3 regions of the Paenibacillus sp. FSL R5-0636 genome follow, and region 2 is predicted to be linked to each of the others. Evidence: a T-box and tRNA genes for the amino acid it is inferred to sense, from the RefSeq annotation. Region 2 holds a T-box; the other regions hold tRNA genes.
What was found. The T-box of region 2 lies ahead of metG (methionine--tRNA ligase). A T-box ahead of a tRNA ligase gene usually reads a tRNA of that ligase, here a tRNA-Met.

Region 1: it encodes a tRNA-Met, which carries the amino acid that the T-box ahead of metG (methionine--tRNA ligase) is inferred to sense. The anticodon was not compared.
Region 3: it encodes a tRNA-Met, which carries the amino acid that the T-box ahead of metG (methionine--tRNA ligase) is inferred to sense. The anticodon was not compared.

The regions. Positions count from the first base shown of each region.
Region 1 covers NZ_CP150232.1:964,209-968,927, forward strand. The annotation lists rRNA gene MKX34_RS04110 (23S ribosomal RNA) at 1-1,941, shown strand, start outside; rRNA gene rrf (5S ribosomal RNA) at 2,016-2,132, shown strand; tRNA gene MKX34_RS04120 (tRNA-Ile) at 2,190-2,266, shown strand; tRNA gene MKX34_RS04125 (tRNA-Asn) at 2,270-2,345, shown strand; tRNA gene MKX34_RS04130 (tRNA-Ser) at 2,351-2,443, shown strand; tRNA gene MKX34_RS04135 (tRNA-Glu) at 2,460-2,531, shown strand; tRNA gene MKX34_RS04140 (tRNA-Val) at 2,538-2,613, shown strand; tRNA gene MKX34_RS04145 (tRNA-Met) at 2,629-2,705, shown strand; tRNA gene MKX34_RS04150 (tRNA-Met) at 2,777-2,853, shown strand; tRNA gene MKX34_RS04155 (tRNA-Asp) at 2,879-2,956, shown strand; tRNA gene MKX34_RS04160 (tRNA-Gln) at 2,973-3,047, shown strand; tRNA gene MKX34_RS04165 (tRNA-Lys) at 3,055-3,130, shown strand; tRNA gene MKX34_RS04170 (tRNA-Leu) at 3,146-3,230, shown strand; tRNA gene MKX34_RS04175 (tRNA-Gly) at 3,238-3,312, shown strand; tRNA gene MKX34_RS04180 (tRNA-Arg) at 3,323-3,399, shown strand; tRNA gene MKX34_RS04185 (tRNA-Pro) at 3,431-3,504, shown strand; tRNA gene MKX34_RS04190 (tRNA-Gly) at 3,517-3,587, shown strand; gene MKX34_RS04195 (GreA/GreB family elongation factor) at 3,727-4,182, opposite strand; gene MKX34_RS04200 (sporulation protein Cse60) at 4,579-4,719, shown strand, end outside.
Region 2 covers NZ_CP150232.1:4,206,282-4,211,000, forward strand. The annotation lists gene metG (methionine--tRNA ligase) at 1-1,558, opposite strand, end outside; T-box leader at 1,602-1,863, opposite strand; gene MKX34_RS19105 (DUF4362 domain-containing protein) at 1,989-2,465, shown strand; gene htpG (molecular chaperone HtpG) at 2,514-4,394, opposite strand; gene MKX34_RS19115 (VOC family protein) at 4,648-4,719, shown strand, end outside.
Region 3 covers NZ_CP150232.1:6,135,507-6,140,225, reverse strand. The annotation lists rRNA gene MKX34_RS28045 (23S ribosomal RNA) at 1-1,668, shown strand, start outside; tRNA gene MKX34_RS28040 (tRNA-Asn) at 1,730-1,805, shown strand; tRNA gene MKX34_RS28035 (tRNA-Ser) at 1,809-1,901, shown strand; tRNA gene MKX34_RS28030 (tRNA-Glu) at 1,920-1,994, shown strand; tRNA gene MKX34_RS28025 (tRNA-Val) at 2,050-2,125, shown strand; tRNA gene MKX34_RS28020 (tRNA-Met) at 2,142-2,218, shown strand; tRNA gene MKX34_RS28015 (tRNA-Asp) at 2,244-2,321, shown strand; tRNA gene MKX34_RS28010 (tRNA-Phe) at 2,332-2,407, shown strand; tRNA gene MKX34_RS28005 (tRNA-Thr) at 2,436-2,511, shown strand; tRNA gene MKX34_RS28000 (tRNA-Tyr) at 2,517-2,602, shown strand; tRNA gene MKX34_RS27995 (tRNA-Trp) at 2,609-2,682, shown strand; tRNA gene MKX34_RS27990 (tRNA-His) at 2,706-2,781, shown strand; tRNA gene MKX34_RS27985 (tRNA-His) at 2,825-2,900, shown strand; tRNA gene MKX34_RS27980 (tRNA-Gln) at 2,920-2,994, shown strand; tRNA gene MKX34_RS27975 (tRNA-Gly) at 3,001-3,075, shown strand; tRNA gene MKX34_RS27970 (tRNA-Cys) at 3,086-3,159, shown strand; tRNA gene MKX34_RS27965 (tRNA-Leu) at 3,174-3,252, shown strand; gene MKX34_RS27960 (AraC family transcriptional regulator) at 3,390-4,145, opposite strand; gene MKX34_RS27955 (BMP family ABC transporter substrate-binding protein) at 4,475-4,719, shown strand, end outside.

The sequences.
Region 1 (4,719 bases), 3.2 Mb from region 2:
GAGTCAGACAGTGAGTGCTAAGATCCATTGTCAAAAGGGAAACAGCCCAGACCATCAGCTAAGGTCCCCAAGTGTGTGTTAAGTGGGAAAGGATGTGGAGTTGCACAGACAACCAGGATGTTGGCTTAGAAGCAGCCACCATTGAAAGAGTGCGTAATAGCTCACTGGTCGAGTGACTCTGCGCCGAAAATGTAACGGGGCTAAACACACCACCGAAGCTATGGCTAGATACGTATGTATCTGGGGTAGGGGAGCGTTGTGTAGGGGTTGAAGGTGTACTGAAAAGAGCGCTGGACACTACACAAGTGAGAATGCCGGTATGAGTAACGAAAAGATCAGTGAGAATCTGATCCGCCGAAAGCCCAAGGTTTCCTGAGGAAGGCTCGTCCGCTCAGGGTAAGTCGGGACCTAAGGCGAGGCCGAAAGGCGTAGTCGAAGGACAACAGTTTGAAATTACTGTACCACCGTAATCCGCTATGAGCGATGGGGTGACGCAGGAGGGTAGTGACGCGGACTGATGGATGTCCGTCTAAGCAGTGAGGCTGATGTGTAGGCAAATCCGCACATCGTTAAGGCTAGGCTGTGATGGGGAGCGAAAATTATAGTAGCGAAGGTCATGATCTCACACTGCCAAGAAAAGCCTCTAGCCAGGAGAAGGTGCCCGTACCGCAAACCGACACAGGTAGGCGAGAAGAGAATTCTAAGGCGCGCGGAAGAACTCTCGTTAAGGAACTCGGCAAAATGACCCCGTAACTTCGGGAGAAGGGGTGCCCCGGTAGTGTGAATAGCACGAGGGGGCCGCAGTGAAAAGGCCCAAGCGACTGTTTAGCAAAAACACAGGTCTGTGCGAAGCCGCAAGGCGAAGTATACGGGCTGACGCCTGCCCGGTGCTGGAAGGTTAAGGGGAGTGGTTAGGGGTAACCCGAAGCTATGAACCGAAGCCCCAGTAAACGGCGGCCGTAACTATAACGGTCCTAAGGTAGCGAAATTCCTTGTCAGGTAAATTCTGACCCGCACGAATGGCGTAACGACTTGGGCGCTGTCTCAACGAGAGATCCGGTGAAATTTTAATACCTGTGAAGATGCAGGTTACCCGCGACAAGACGGAAAGACCCCATGGAGCTTTACTGCAGCTTGATATTGAATTTGGGTACGATCTGTACAGGATAGGTGGGAGCCGTAGAAATCGGAGCGCAAGCTTCGGTGGAGGCGCCGTTGGGATACCACCCTGATCGTATCTAGGTTCTAACCTAGTACCCTTACCGGGTACGGGGACCGTGTCAGGCGGGCAGTTTGACTGGGGCGGTCGCCTCCTAAAGAGTAACGGAGGCGTTCCAAGGTTCCCTCAGAATGGTTGGAAATCATTCGCAGAGTGCAAAGGCATAAGGGAGCTTGACTGCGAGACCTACAAGTCGAGCAGGGACGAAAGTCGGACTTAGTGATCCGGTGGTACCGCATGGAAGGGCCATCGCTCAACGGATAAAAGCTACCCTGGGGATAACAGGCTTATCTCCCCCAAGAGTCCACATCGACGGGGAGGTTTGGCACCTCGATGTCGGCTCATCGCATCCTGGGGCTGAAGTAGGTCCCAAGGGTTGGGCTGTTCGCCCATTAAAGCGGTACGCGAGCTGGGTTCAGAACGTCGTGAGACAGTTCGGTCCCTATCTGTCGTGGGCGCAGGAAATTTGAGAGGAGCTGTCCTTAGTACGAGAGGACCGGGATGGACGTACCGCTGGTGCACCAGTTGTTCCGCCAGGAGCATGGCTGGGTAGCTACGTACGGACGGGATAAGCGCTGAAAGCATCTAAGCGTGAAGCCCCCCTCAAGATGAGATTTCCCAATTAGTAAGACCCCTTGAAGACGACGAGGTAGATAGGTTGGAGGTGGAAGTGCAGCAATGCATGGAGCTGACCAATACTAATCGGTCGAGGGCTTATCCAATATTTAGAATGCAGATTCGTTTCGGATTCAGTTTTCAGACGATTAAGCCTGAGCATTTACGCTGTAAATGCCCGTTTGGTGGCGATAGCGGAGGGGTTCCACACGTACCCATCCCGAACACGACCGTTAAGCCCTCCAGCGCCGATGGTACTTGGACCGAAGGGTCCTGGGAGAGTAGGACGCCGCCAAGCGGACAACCACATTACCCGTGGTATTTTTTTTGCCCTTAATATTAATATGTCTTAGAAGGGCCTTTAGCTCAGCTGGTTAGAGCGCACCCCTGATAAGGGTGAGGTCGGTGGTTCGAGTCCACTAAGGCCCACCATATTCCCTGATAGCTCAGTTGGTAGAGCACTCGACTGTTAATCGAGTTGTCACAGGTTCGAGTCCTGTTCGGGGAGCCATTTATGGAGAGGTGTCCGAGTTTGGCCGAAGGAGCACGATTGGAAATCGTGTAGGCGCCACAAGCGTCTCGAGGGTTCGAATCCCTCTCTCTCCGCCATAAAAATTATTAGCATGGCCCGTTGGTCAAGGGGTTAAGACACCTCCCTTTCACGGAGGTAACATGGGTTCGAATCCCATACGGGTCATATCATGGAGGCTTAGCTCAGCTGGGAGAGCATCTGCCTTACAAGCAGAGGGTCGGGGGTTCGATCCCCTCAGCCTCCACCATATTATTTTCACTGACGCGGGGTGGAGCAGCCCGGTAGCTCGTCGGGCTCATAACCCGAAGGTCGCAGGTTCAAGTCCTGCCCCCGCAACCAATTTACTCTTATACATTATGTTTAGGGATAAGCTGGTATGGTGAAAATGAATAGTATATACTTATTAATGACGCGGGGTGGAGCAGCCCGGTAGCTCGTCGGGCTCATAACCCGAAGGCCGCAGGTTCAAATCCTGCCCCCGCAACCAATTTACACTTATGCATTATGTCTATGGAACCGTGGTGTAGTTGGCCTAACATGCCTGCCTGTCACGCAGGAGATCGCGGGTTCGAATCCCGTCGGTTCCGCCATTTAGTTAATTATTATTGGGGATTAGCCAAGCGGTAAGGCAACGGACTTTGACTCCGTCATGCATAGGTTCAAATCCTATATCCCCAGCCATTTATGAGAGCCATTAGCTCAGTTGGTAGAGCACCTGACTTTTAATCAGGGTGTCGAAGGTTCGAGTCCTTCATGGCTCACCATTTTCTTTAAAGTGTGCGCGTGTGGCGGAATTGGCAGACGCACCAGACTTAGGATCTGGCGTTTCACGACGTGGGGGTTCGAGTCCCTTCACGCGCACCATGTTTTTGCGGACGTGGCTCAGCGGTAGAGCATCGCCTTGCCAAGGCGAGGGTCGCGGGTTCGATTCCCGTCGTCCGCTCCATATAGATTTTGCGCCCTTAGCTCAGCTGGATAGAGCGTTTGACTACGAATCAAAAGGCCGGGAGTTCGAATCTCTCAGGGCGCGCCATTTTATTACTAAGCAGTTATAGTATTGTTAACGGGATGTAGCTCAGCTTGGTAGAGCACCTGGTTTGGGACCAGGGGGTCGCATGTTCAAATCGTGTCATCCCGATTTTATACCTTTGCGGGTGTAGTTCAATGGTAGAACTTCAGCCTTCCAAGCTGATAGCGTGGGTTCGATTCCCATCACCCGCTTATAATGAGAAACACCTGCCGGTATTAGGCGGGTGTTTTTTTGATTGGACATATCTTACGGAGACTTAAATAATAGAAACGCCCCCCTCCTTAATATAGGAAAGGGACGCTGCTGTAGTGGGTTTATAAGGGATCGTCCTTATATAAGAACGCCTACCTCACCATTATTCACGAACTTAATACTTTCGATCTTCACCTCTAGTTGACCTGAAGGAATCGCTAGCTGACAAGTACTGCCGAGCTCAGCCAGCAGCAACTGCATGCCTATAGGTGACAACATAGAAATCTTGTTATCGTTAGGTTCTGCTTGGTTAGGAAATACGATGGTATAGATATCTGTAGTATTATCGTCCAAGTAACGAAGCTGCAACTGGCTTCCGATAAAGACCTGAGAATTTAAATCTTCACCATTAAACTCAGTTAGTAATTGTTCCAGCTCGGAGCAATAACGGGACAACAGCGTTTCAGCATTGCTTCTATCCTTGCTTCGTACCGGAAAGTATTGATTTAGAAATGCGATTTTTTCCTCATCAAAATAAATAAGCTGCTGAAGCAGCTGTGTCCGTGAGCCTTCATAGATAAGACTATGGTTCATAGTAGATTTCACCCCCTCTAAGTAGCACATTCCTTGTAAACTTGTTATGGTGTGTTGCCATCTTAAAATCCCTCCTATACAAATAGAGGTCCCCCAATGGAGACCTTCTGATCAGTATACCAGCTTCTATTTGTAAATCCAATCCATTTTAAAAGGGGAATTAAAACCTTCTAAATATTGTAATGAAAACCTTTGACTATTACATACTTGGGTGCTATGATAGGCTGATGCATAGGCATTTCGTAGAAAACTGCGAAATGCCTATACTATATTTTGAAGATATTTTTACATTAATTGTTACCTGGGGAGTGATACGCCATGTACATTTCGTTGAGTTCACATATAGATTCCAGAACTATAAAATAACTACTTAATTTATTAAAGGAGGAGATCAGGATGATTCAAGTTAAAGAGTTTGTAGATGCTGATAATTCTTATGCAGAGAATAAAGCTAATGAGTTCCTGGCAGGACTACGGGAGGAACAGATTGTGAATATCTGTTACGGTTCGGTAGTTAAATCATCACGTGATGGGGCA
Region 2 (4,719 bases):
TAACCTGTTGGTAAGGGGGTACCGAGCAAGGCTGCCAATTCGGTAGTTCTAACGACAGGAACCCCCTGATCTTGTCACAAGAGAACGGCAGAAACGGATGTAACAAATTCGCTAGGTTCGCAATAATCTGCACACATGTGTATATTGCAGAATCACAAGAAACCTGATCCTCTTTTATCTGTATCCATGGTTTTTGCAGGTCGAAATACTGGTTTGCCTTGCGCACATAAGAAAAAATATACTCCAGCGCATCTTTTAGATTCCCAGCCTCAATAAGCCGCCCTGATTCGAGATACAAGAGGTCAATGTTGTCATTCCACCCCTTATCCAATTGCCCATTCGGCACTTTCCCTTCATAAAACTTATCTACAAAAGCCAATGAACGATTCACAAAGTTACCAAATGCTCCAAGCAGCTCTCCATTATGGCTATAAATAAACTCTCTCCAGGAAAAATCCGTGTCCCGCTTCTCGGGTCCATTAGCAATTAAGAAATAACGAATAGAATCTGGCTGATACCGCTCTAAAATATCAGGTACCCAGACCGCCCAGTTTCGGCTAGTGGAGAACTTCTGCCCTTCAAGGGTTAAATATTCGCTAGATATAATCCTGTCCGGTAAATGCAGACCTCCAGCTCCTAATAACACAGCCGGCCATATTAAAGTGTGAAAAGGAATATTGTCTTTACCATGCACATAATAAGCAGTAATCTCCCCTTTTTCCTCTAACCAAAAATCCTCCCAGCTTCCTCCGGACTGTGCAACCCACTGCTTACTGGCTGATAAATAACCACTTACCGCCTCAATCCAAACATAAATCTTTTTATCTTCAAATCCAGCCACAGGAACATCTACACCCCAAGACAAGTCTCTTGTTACCGCGCGGTCCTGCAGCTCTTCTTGTAAATAACGTTTGGTCAGTTTTATAGCGTTATCTCTCCAAAATTGTGCTTCCTTTACATATTCCGTTAATTCAGACTGAAAATTAGATAAGCTAAGATAATAATGTTCTGTCGGCCTTTCTGATGGTGTATTACCACATAATTTGCATACTCTGTCTAACAAATCGGCAGGATCTAGAATCGTAGAACAATAATCACATTGATCCCCTCGCGCCCGCTGGCCACATACCGGACAAGTCCCTTCCACATATCTGTCTGGCAAAAAGCGCTGATCCACCTCGCAGTAACATTGCGCAATGGTTTTTTTATATAAATGACCATTCTCTAGTAGCTTTGTAAACAACTCTTGCACGACCTTATGATGCTGCTGTTGATCCGTTCGAGTATATAGATCATAACTAAATCCCAGCTGTTCAAAACACTTCAGAAACTCTTCATGATATCTGCTTGCAAAAGCTCCGGGCGTAATCCCTTCATTCGCAGCCTGAACCGCTACGGGTGTTCCATGGCAATCACTGCCTGATACATATAATACGTTATCCCCTTTGGAGCGAAAATATCGTGCCAGCACATCCCCAGGCAACACACTTGATAATCTCCCAAGATGTAAAGATCCATTCGCATACGGCCAAGCGCCACCTATAAACACATTACTCATTAACCTTTTCCTCCTTTTTTAGACAACAAAAAAACTCCCATCCACAAAGGACGAGAGTTCTACTCACGTGTTACCACCTAATTTTATAAATGCCTCATGACATTTACCTCTTCAGGTACGACGTTAATTAACGTTTATACCCTAGCACTGTAACGGATGCAGGTTCCGGCGCAGCCTACAACCCATAAGGTTTCGATGCGCAGCTCTGAGACCATATTCCCAAGGGTTTTCTTTACTCCTTTTCAGCGACCGGAGCTCTCTGTTGAAAGAATTGCCGTGGTACTCTTTCTCTTCTTTGCTTTTACATATTCAAGTTAGAGAAAATAATACTCAATTTGTTGTTTATTGTCAATGTGAAAAATCAAGCTCACTGTAACTTTTCCAGTTAATCTCCGTCTTTTATATAAATACGTTACAAGGAGGTTCCTCAGTGAAAAAGGTAAATTTGCTTACACTCTCTTTTCTTTTACTAGGAGGAGTATGGGGTTGTTCCGATAATAAAGTTAATTCTCTTCCCAAAAGTGAACCCTATACTTCCAAAGAAGCCATCAGTAGAGGGGATATTGTTTCTTGGGAAAAAGTGTACAACCTAGATAAATTCGAGAAATTTATAACTAATCTCTCCAGCAAAAAAGCAGACAATATACGCGTTACAAGTTACACAGATGAAGGCGATCCTATATTTAAGGATTTGAAATTTGACGGTAACGTGATTAATTATAGCTATGATACCTCTAATGATGCATTCGGTGGAAGCAACACAGGAGTCAGAACCGATACCTGCTCCGAAGTGACGAGTAAAAAAAGCACACAAGGTGAAATTATCTATTCGATCAGCGGTTGCACAAATAATGACTCTGAAATTGATTACTACTTTTTCGCACAACAAAATGAAATGCTGAAATAAAAAAGACCACCCAATCATAATACAATTGGATGGTCTCTGTACTTCATATTATTTCATGATTTTGCAAATATCATTGGTGAATTGAACAGGATCACTAACCTGTAGACCTTCGATCAACAGCGCTTGGTTGTACAGCAGGTTCGTGTATAAACCGAGCTTTTCTTTGTCGTTCTCTGCTGCCGCCTTCAAGGACTGGAATACTTCGTGATGGATGTTGATTTCAAGTACCTTATCCGCTTGCACCTCTTGGCCATTCGGCATCGATTTCAGAATTTTCTCCATCTCGATCGTCAGCTCACCTTCTGCAGAGAGACATACCGGATGAGTCTTTAAACGTTTGGAAGCTTTAACATTTTTCACTTTGCCGGACAGGATGTCCTTCATCGCTTCAAAAAGCTCCTTGTTTTCGTTCTCTTCCGCTTCTGTTGGCTTGTCCGCTTCGTCGGCTTCGATCCCCAGATCTCCGCTGGATACGGATTTAAATTCTTTTTCCTTATAAGACTGAATCATCTTGATCGCAAATTCATCAATATCATCAGTGAAGTAGAGAATTTCATACCCTTTATCCGATACAAGCTCGGTTTGCGGGAGCTTCTCGATTCTGTCGATCGACTCTCCGGAAGCATAGTAGATATACTTCTGATCTTCTGGCATTCTTGAGACGTATTCGTCCAGCGTAACCAGCTTCTTCTCCTTGGAGGAGTAGAACATTAGTAAATCTTGAAGGGTGTCTTTGTGCATCCCATAATCGTTATAAACACCAAACTTAAGCTGTCTGCCAAAAGCATTATAGAACTGCTCATATTTCTCTCTTTCATCCTTCAGCAGGCTTTGCAGTTGGCTTTTCACTTTATTCTTAATGTTCTTAGCGATCAGAGTCAGCTGACGGTCATGCTGGAGCATCTCTCTGGAAATGTTCAAGGAAAGATCCTCTGAGTCCACCATACCTTTTACAAAACTGAAGTAATCAGGCAGCAGATCCGCACATTTGTTCATGATCAACACACCGTTGGAATAGAGCTCAAGACCTTTTTCATATTCCTTTGTGTAATAGTCAAACGGTGTATTTTCTGGGATGAACAAAATCGCATTGTACACTACAGCACCATCAGCACTGATATGAATATGTTTAAGCGGCTTATCGAAGCCGTAACGTTTCTCTGCATAGAAGTTATCGTAATCTTCTGTAGTCAGCTCGCTTTTATTCTTGCGCCAGATTGGCACCATGCTGTTTACGGTTTGTTCTTGAACAACTTCTTCGAACTCGTTCTCCGTGCCTTCTTTTGGCTTTTGTTCCTTCACGTCCATTTTGATTGGGAAACGGATGAAGTCGGAGTATTTTTTAATGATGGATTTCAGGCGATATTCTTCCAAATATTCATCATATTGATCTTCTTCAGTATTCTCTTTAATCTTCAAAATCACATCAGTGCCGACAGAATCCTTCTCAACAGTCTCGATGGTATAGCCGTCAGCGCCCTTAGACTCCCATTTAAAGGCCTCGTCGCTGCCTAATGCCTTACTGATCACTATAACGTCATCAGCCACCATAAACGCAGCGTAGAAGCCCACCCCGAACTGTCCGATGATGTTGTGGCCATCTTTAGCTTCGTTCTCTTTCTTAAAAGCAAGAGATCCACTCTTCGCGATTGTACCTAAGTTATTCTCCAGCTCCTCTTGTGTCATCCCGATACCTGTATCGGAAATCGTCAAGGTTCTGTTCGCCTTATCGGCGGTCACTTTAATATAATAATCCTCTTTATTGAAGACCAGGCCTTCATCAGCTAAGGCTTTGTAATAGATCTTATCAATCGCATCACTTGCATTGGAAATCAGTTCACGCAGGAAAATTTCCCGTTGAGTATAAATGGAGTTAATCATCATTTCCAGCAATCTTTTCGATTCGGCTTTAAACTCTTTTTTGGCCATGAATAAATAAATCTCCTTTCAAAATAACCTTATTATTCATCATTCCGTGATTAGCACTCTTCTTAGATGAGTGCTAATTCTTCTTTTTATATAACATAAACTCATTTTCAATGTCAAATTTTTTGGCTACTTTCATATGAAAATATAACCATTTACAATTCCCTTGCAATCCTATTGATTGTATGATTTAAATAGATTAGATACATAATTTCCAAATAAAGGTTTATCCATTTCGGATTTGGGAGGTCTTTAAATGAATGAACAAGCAATGTCCGCTTTAAATTCCACAATAATAAGCCCCGTAAAGAACTTAATTGGCAGTGTA
Region 3 (4,719 bases), 1.9 Mb from region 2:
GTGTACTGAAAAGAGCGCTGGACACTACACAAGTGAGAATGCCGGTATGAGTAACGAAAAGATCAGTGAGAATCTGATCCGCCGAAAGCCCAAGGTTTCCTGAGGAAGGCTCGTCCGCTCAGGGTAAGTCGGGACCTAAGGCGAGGCCGAAAGGCGTAGTCGAAGGACAACAGTTTGAAATTACTGTACCACCGTAATCCGCTATGAGCGATGGGGTGACGCAGGAGGGTAGTGACGCGGACTGATGGATGTCCGTCTAAGCAGTGAGGCTGATGTGTAGGCAAATCCGCACATCGTTAAGGCTAGGCTGTGATGGGGAGCGAAAATTATAGTAGCGAAGGTCATGATCTCACACTGCCAAGAAAAGCCTCTAGCCAGGAGAAGGTGCCCGTACCGCAAACCGACACAGGTAGGCGAGAAGAGAATTCTAAGGCGCGCGGAAGAACTCTCGTTAAGGAACTCGGCAAAATGACCCCGTAACTTCGGGAGAAGGGGTGCCCCGGTAGTGTGAATAGCACGAGGGGGCCGCAGTGAAAAGGCCCAAGCGACTGTTTAGCAAAAACACAGGTCTGTGCGAAGCCGCAAGGCGAAGTATACGGGCTGACGCCTGCCCGGTGCTGGAAGGTTAAGGGGAGTGGTTAGGGGTAACCCGAAGCTATGAACCGAAGCCCCAGTAAACGGCGGCCGTAACTATAACGGTCCTAAGGTAGCGAAATTCCTTGTCAGGTAAATTCTGACCCGCACGAATGGCGTAACGACTTGGGCGCTGTCTCAACGAGAGATCCGGTGAAATTTTAATACCTGTGAAGATGCAGGTTACCCGCGACAAGACGGAAAGACCCCATGGAGCTTTACTGCAGCTTGATATTGAATTTGGGTACGATCTGTACAGGATAGGTGGGAGCCGTAGAAATCGGAGCGCAAGCTTCGGTGGAGGCGCCGTTGGGATACCACCCTGATCGTATCTAGGTTCTAACCTAGTACCCTTACCGGGTACGGGGACCGTGTCAGGCGGGCAGTTTGACTGGGGCGGTCGCCTCCTAAAGAGTAACGGAGGCGTTCCAAGGTTCCCTCAGAATGGTTGGAAATCATTCGCAGAGTGCAAAGGCATAAGGGAGCTTGACTGCGAGACCTACAAGTCGAGCAGGGACGAAAGTCGGACTTAGTGATCCGGTGGTACCGCATGGAAGGGCCATCGCTCAACGGATAAAAGCTACCCTGGGGATAACAGGCTTATCTCCCCCAAGAGTCCACATCGACGGGGAGGTTTGGCACCTCGATGTCGGCTCATCGCATCCTGGGGCTGAAGTAGGTCCCAAGGGTTGGGCTGTTCGCCCATTAAAGCGGTACGCGAGCTGGGTTCAGAACGTCGTGAGACAGTTCGGTCCCTATCTGTCGTGGGCGCAGGAAATTTGAGAGGAGCTGTCCTTAGTACGAGAGGACCGGGATGGACGTACCGCTGGTGCACCAGTTGTTCCGCCAGGAGCATGGCTGGGTAGCTACGTACGGACGGGATAAGCGCTGAAAGCATCTAAGCGTGAAGCCCCCCTCAAGATGAGATTTCCCAATTAGTAAGACCCCTTGAAGACGACGAGGTAGATAGGTTGGAGGTGGAAGTGCAGCAATGCATGGAGCTGACCAATACTAATCGGTCGAGGGCTTATCCTATACTTAGAATGCAGATTCGTTTCGGATTCAGTTTTCAGGCGATTAAGCCTGGTATGAATATTCCCTGATAGCTCAGTTGGTAGAGCACTCGACTGTTAATCGAGTTGTCACAGGTTCGAGTCCTGTTCGGGGAGCCATATGGAGAGGTGTCCGAGTTTGGCCGAAGGAGCACGATTGGAAATCGTGTAGGCGCCACAAGCGTCTCGAGGGTTCGAATCCCTCTCTCTCCGCCACAAATTTTTAATTAGTATGGCCCGTTGGTCAAGGGGTTAAGACACCTCCCTTTCACGGAGGTAACATGGGTTCGAATCCCATACGGGTCACCAAATTTTCACTTGATTTATCCTAGTGGACTTTGGTACAATAACAATTGTTGTTTATGGAGGCTTAGCTCAGCTGGGAGAGCATCTGCCTTACAAGCAGAGGGTCGGGGGTTCGATCCCCTCAGCCTCCACCATAACATATTTTACTGGCGCGGGGTGGAGCAGCCCGGTAGCTCGTCGGGCTCATAACCCGAAGGCCGCAGGTTCAAATCCTGCCCCCGCAACCAATTAACTTAAGCAATTATATCTTTTGGAACCGTGGTGTAGTTGGCCTAACATGCCTGCCTGTCACGCAGGAGATCGCGGGTTCGAATCCCGTCGGTTCCGCCATTTTCATCATGGCTCGGTAGCTCAGTCGGTAGAGCAGAGGACTGAAAATCCTCGTGTCGGCGGTTCGATTCCGTCCCGAGCCACCATTTATCATCACAAAAGAATGAGTGCCATGCCGGTGTAGCTCAATTGGTAGAGCAACTGACTTGTAATCAGTAGGTTGGGGGTTCAAGTCCTCTCGCCGGCACCATCCTTGGAGGATTAGCGAAGTGGCCAAACGCATCAGACTGTAAATCTGCTCACGTAAGTGTTCGGTGGTTCGAATCCATCATCCTCCACCAGTTTTTAGGGGCATAGTTTAAAGGTAGAACAACGGTCTCCAAAACCGTTGGTGTGGGTTCAATTCCTGCTGCCCCTGCCAAGTTCTTTCTAAAGTTTAATATGGCGGCCGTGGCGAAGGGGTTAACGCACCGGATTGTGGTTCCGGCATTCGTGGGTTCGAGACCCATCGGCCGCCCCATTTTCTTTAAAATGAATAATGGCAACAATATCAACTTAATATGGCGACTGTGGCGAAGGGGTTAACGCACCGGATTGTGGTTCCGGCATTCGTGGGTTCGAGACCCATCAGTCGCCCCATTTTACTTTAAAATGTTATTGGGGATTAGCCAAGCGGTAAGGCAACGGACTTTGACTCCGTCACTCATAGGTTCGAATCCTATATCCCCAGCCATTTTATGCGGACGTGGCTCAGCGGTAGAGCATCGCCTTGCCAAGGCGAGGGTCGCGGGTTCGATTCCCGTCGTCCGCTCCAAAATTTACATGGCGCCATAGCCAAGTGGTAAGGCAAAGCTCTGCAAAAGCTTTATCCCCAGTTCAAATCTGGGTGGCGCCTCCATTTAGTTCATATGTGCCGGCGTGGCGGAATGGCAGACGCGCTCGACTCAAAATCGAGTGGGAAACCGTGGAGGTTCGAGTCCTCTCGCCGGTATCTTAAAAAGGTTAGTAAGAATGCTTTTATAAGCAATCTTACTAACCTTTTTTCTTTATGTTCTTAGTTTTACAGGATTAAGCCGTTGAATAGAGGAGTTTCTCTATTTCAACGGCTTTTTTTAATCTGATTAGTGATTAACCTGATTGATTATTAATGCGGAATGCTCGCGGGGTATGACCTATTTCTCGTTTAAACATATTGCAGAATTGGGCATCGTTCACAAAACCTGCAGCAGCAGATACTTCAGAGATTTGCATCTGAGTATGACGTAATAGAGATTTTGCATAATCCAGGCGTTTTAACAGCAAATACCGCAGGGGTGAAGACCCGAACCGTTCTTTAAATAGATGGCGAAAACGATCGTAGCTATATCCGGACATTTCTGATAGTGTTTCGACGGACAATTTATGGCGATAATGCTCATTCATATAATTAAGGACATATTGTACTCGGTCTTCTGTTGGGGATTGATATCCAGAGGCACTAAGAAGCCTCATAAGATGGACGGTAATCTCGCTCATTTGTAGGTTTAGAAGCTCAGAGAATCCGTCTTGCTTGCGTGTAAACTCTGCTTTCATTCGCAGCAGGATTTGAAGAACGGTCTTATCTTTATCATCTTCATATACGCCGAGCAGATTACTCATATTAGGGTGTTCCGAGTGGAAGCCTACAAATAATACATTTGCATCCTCACGGTGGTGCTCGTCATGTTTATGATTGGGTGGCACAAGCGCGAAAGAAGAGGAGCGAAAATGGTAACTTCGTGGGCCAACATTGGTTGTCCCTACCCCCTGTAAATAATAGACCAGTTCGTAGCATTCATGCTGGTGTGGAGGGATATAAGTATTTAGCTCATGTGTGGCACTTACAATATATAGAACACGATCCATGATGATCCTCCAATACTTATGTTTTAGCCGAATCGTACAAAACTATGACCGAAATCATATAATTATTTTTAATAATATTTGTTATGATCGTATCAATAAATCCGAAAGTTCGCAACCTGACTGGCCATCTCGTTCGGAAATAAAGCGGATTATTAATAATAATGGTATTTTTATTGCTATTTTTGAGCCTAAACGTTAAATTTATTACTTTTAATGATACTTTATTTGGAAAAAAGAGAATTTCCATTTGAACCGTGAATTATACAATGGGTGAAGATGGGGATTCTGCCGGATTACTAACCAACTAAAATTAGGGGTGGAATAGAGTAATGAATAAAAAAGTTCTTTCTTTGTTGTTATTAATGGTGATGGTTCTGGTCACAGCATGTGGGAATAACACGTCCAATAACGGTTCTTCTGCGAATACTGGATCAAACGCTGCTGAGGGTGGAGAAACAGGTTCAGGGGATAAACTCAAGGTTGTATTGCTGATTCCGGGGACACTTGGGGATAAATCATTTTTTGACTCCGCTAATAACGGCTTGCAAAAGGTTAAGGATGAACTAGGTGCAGT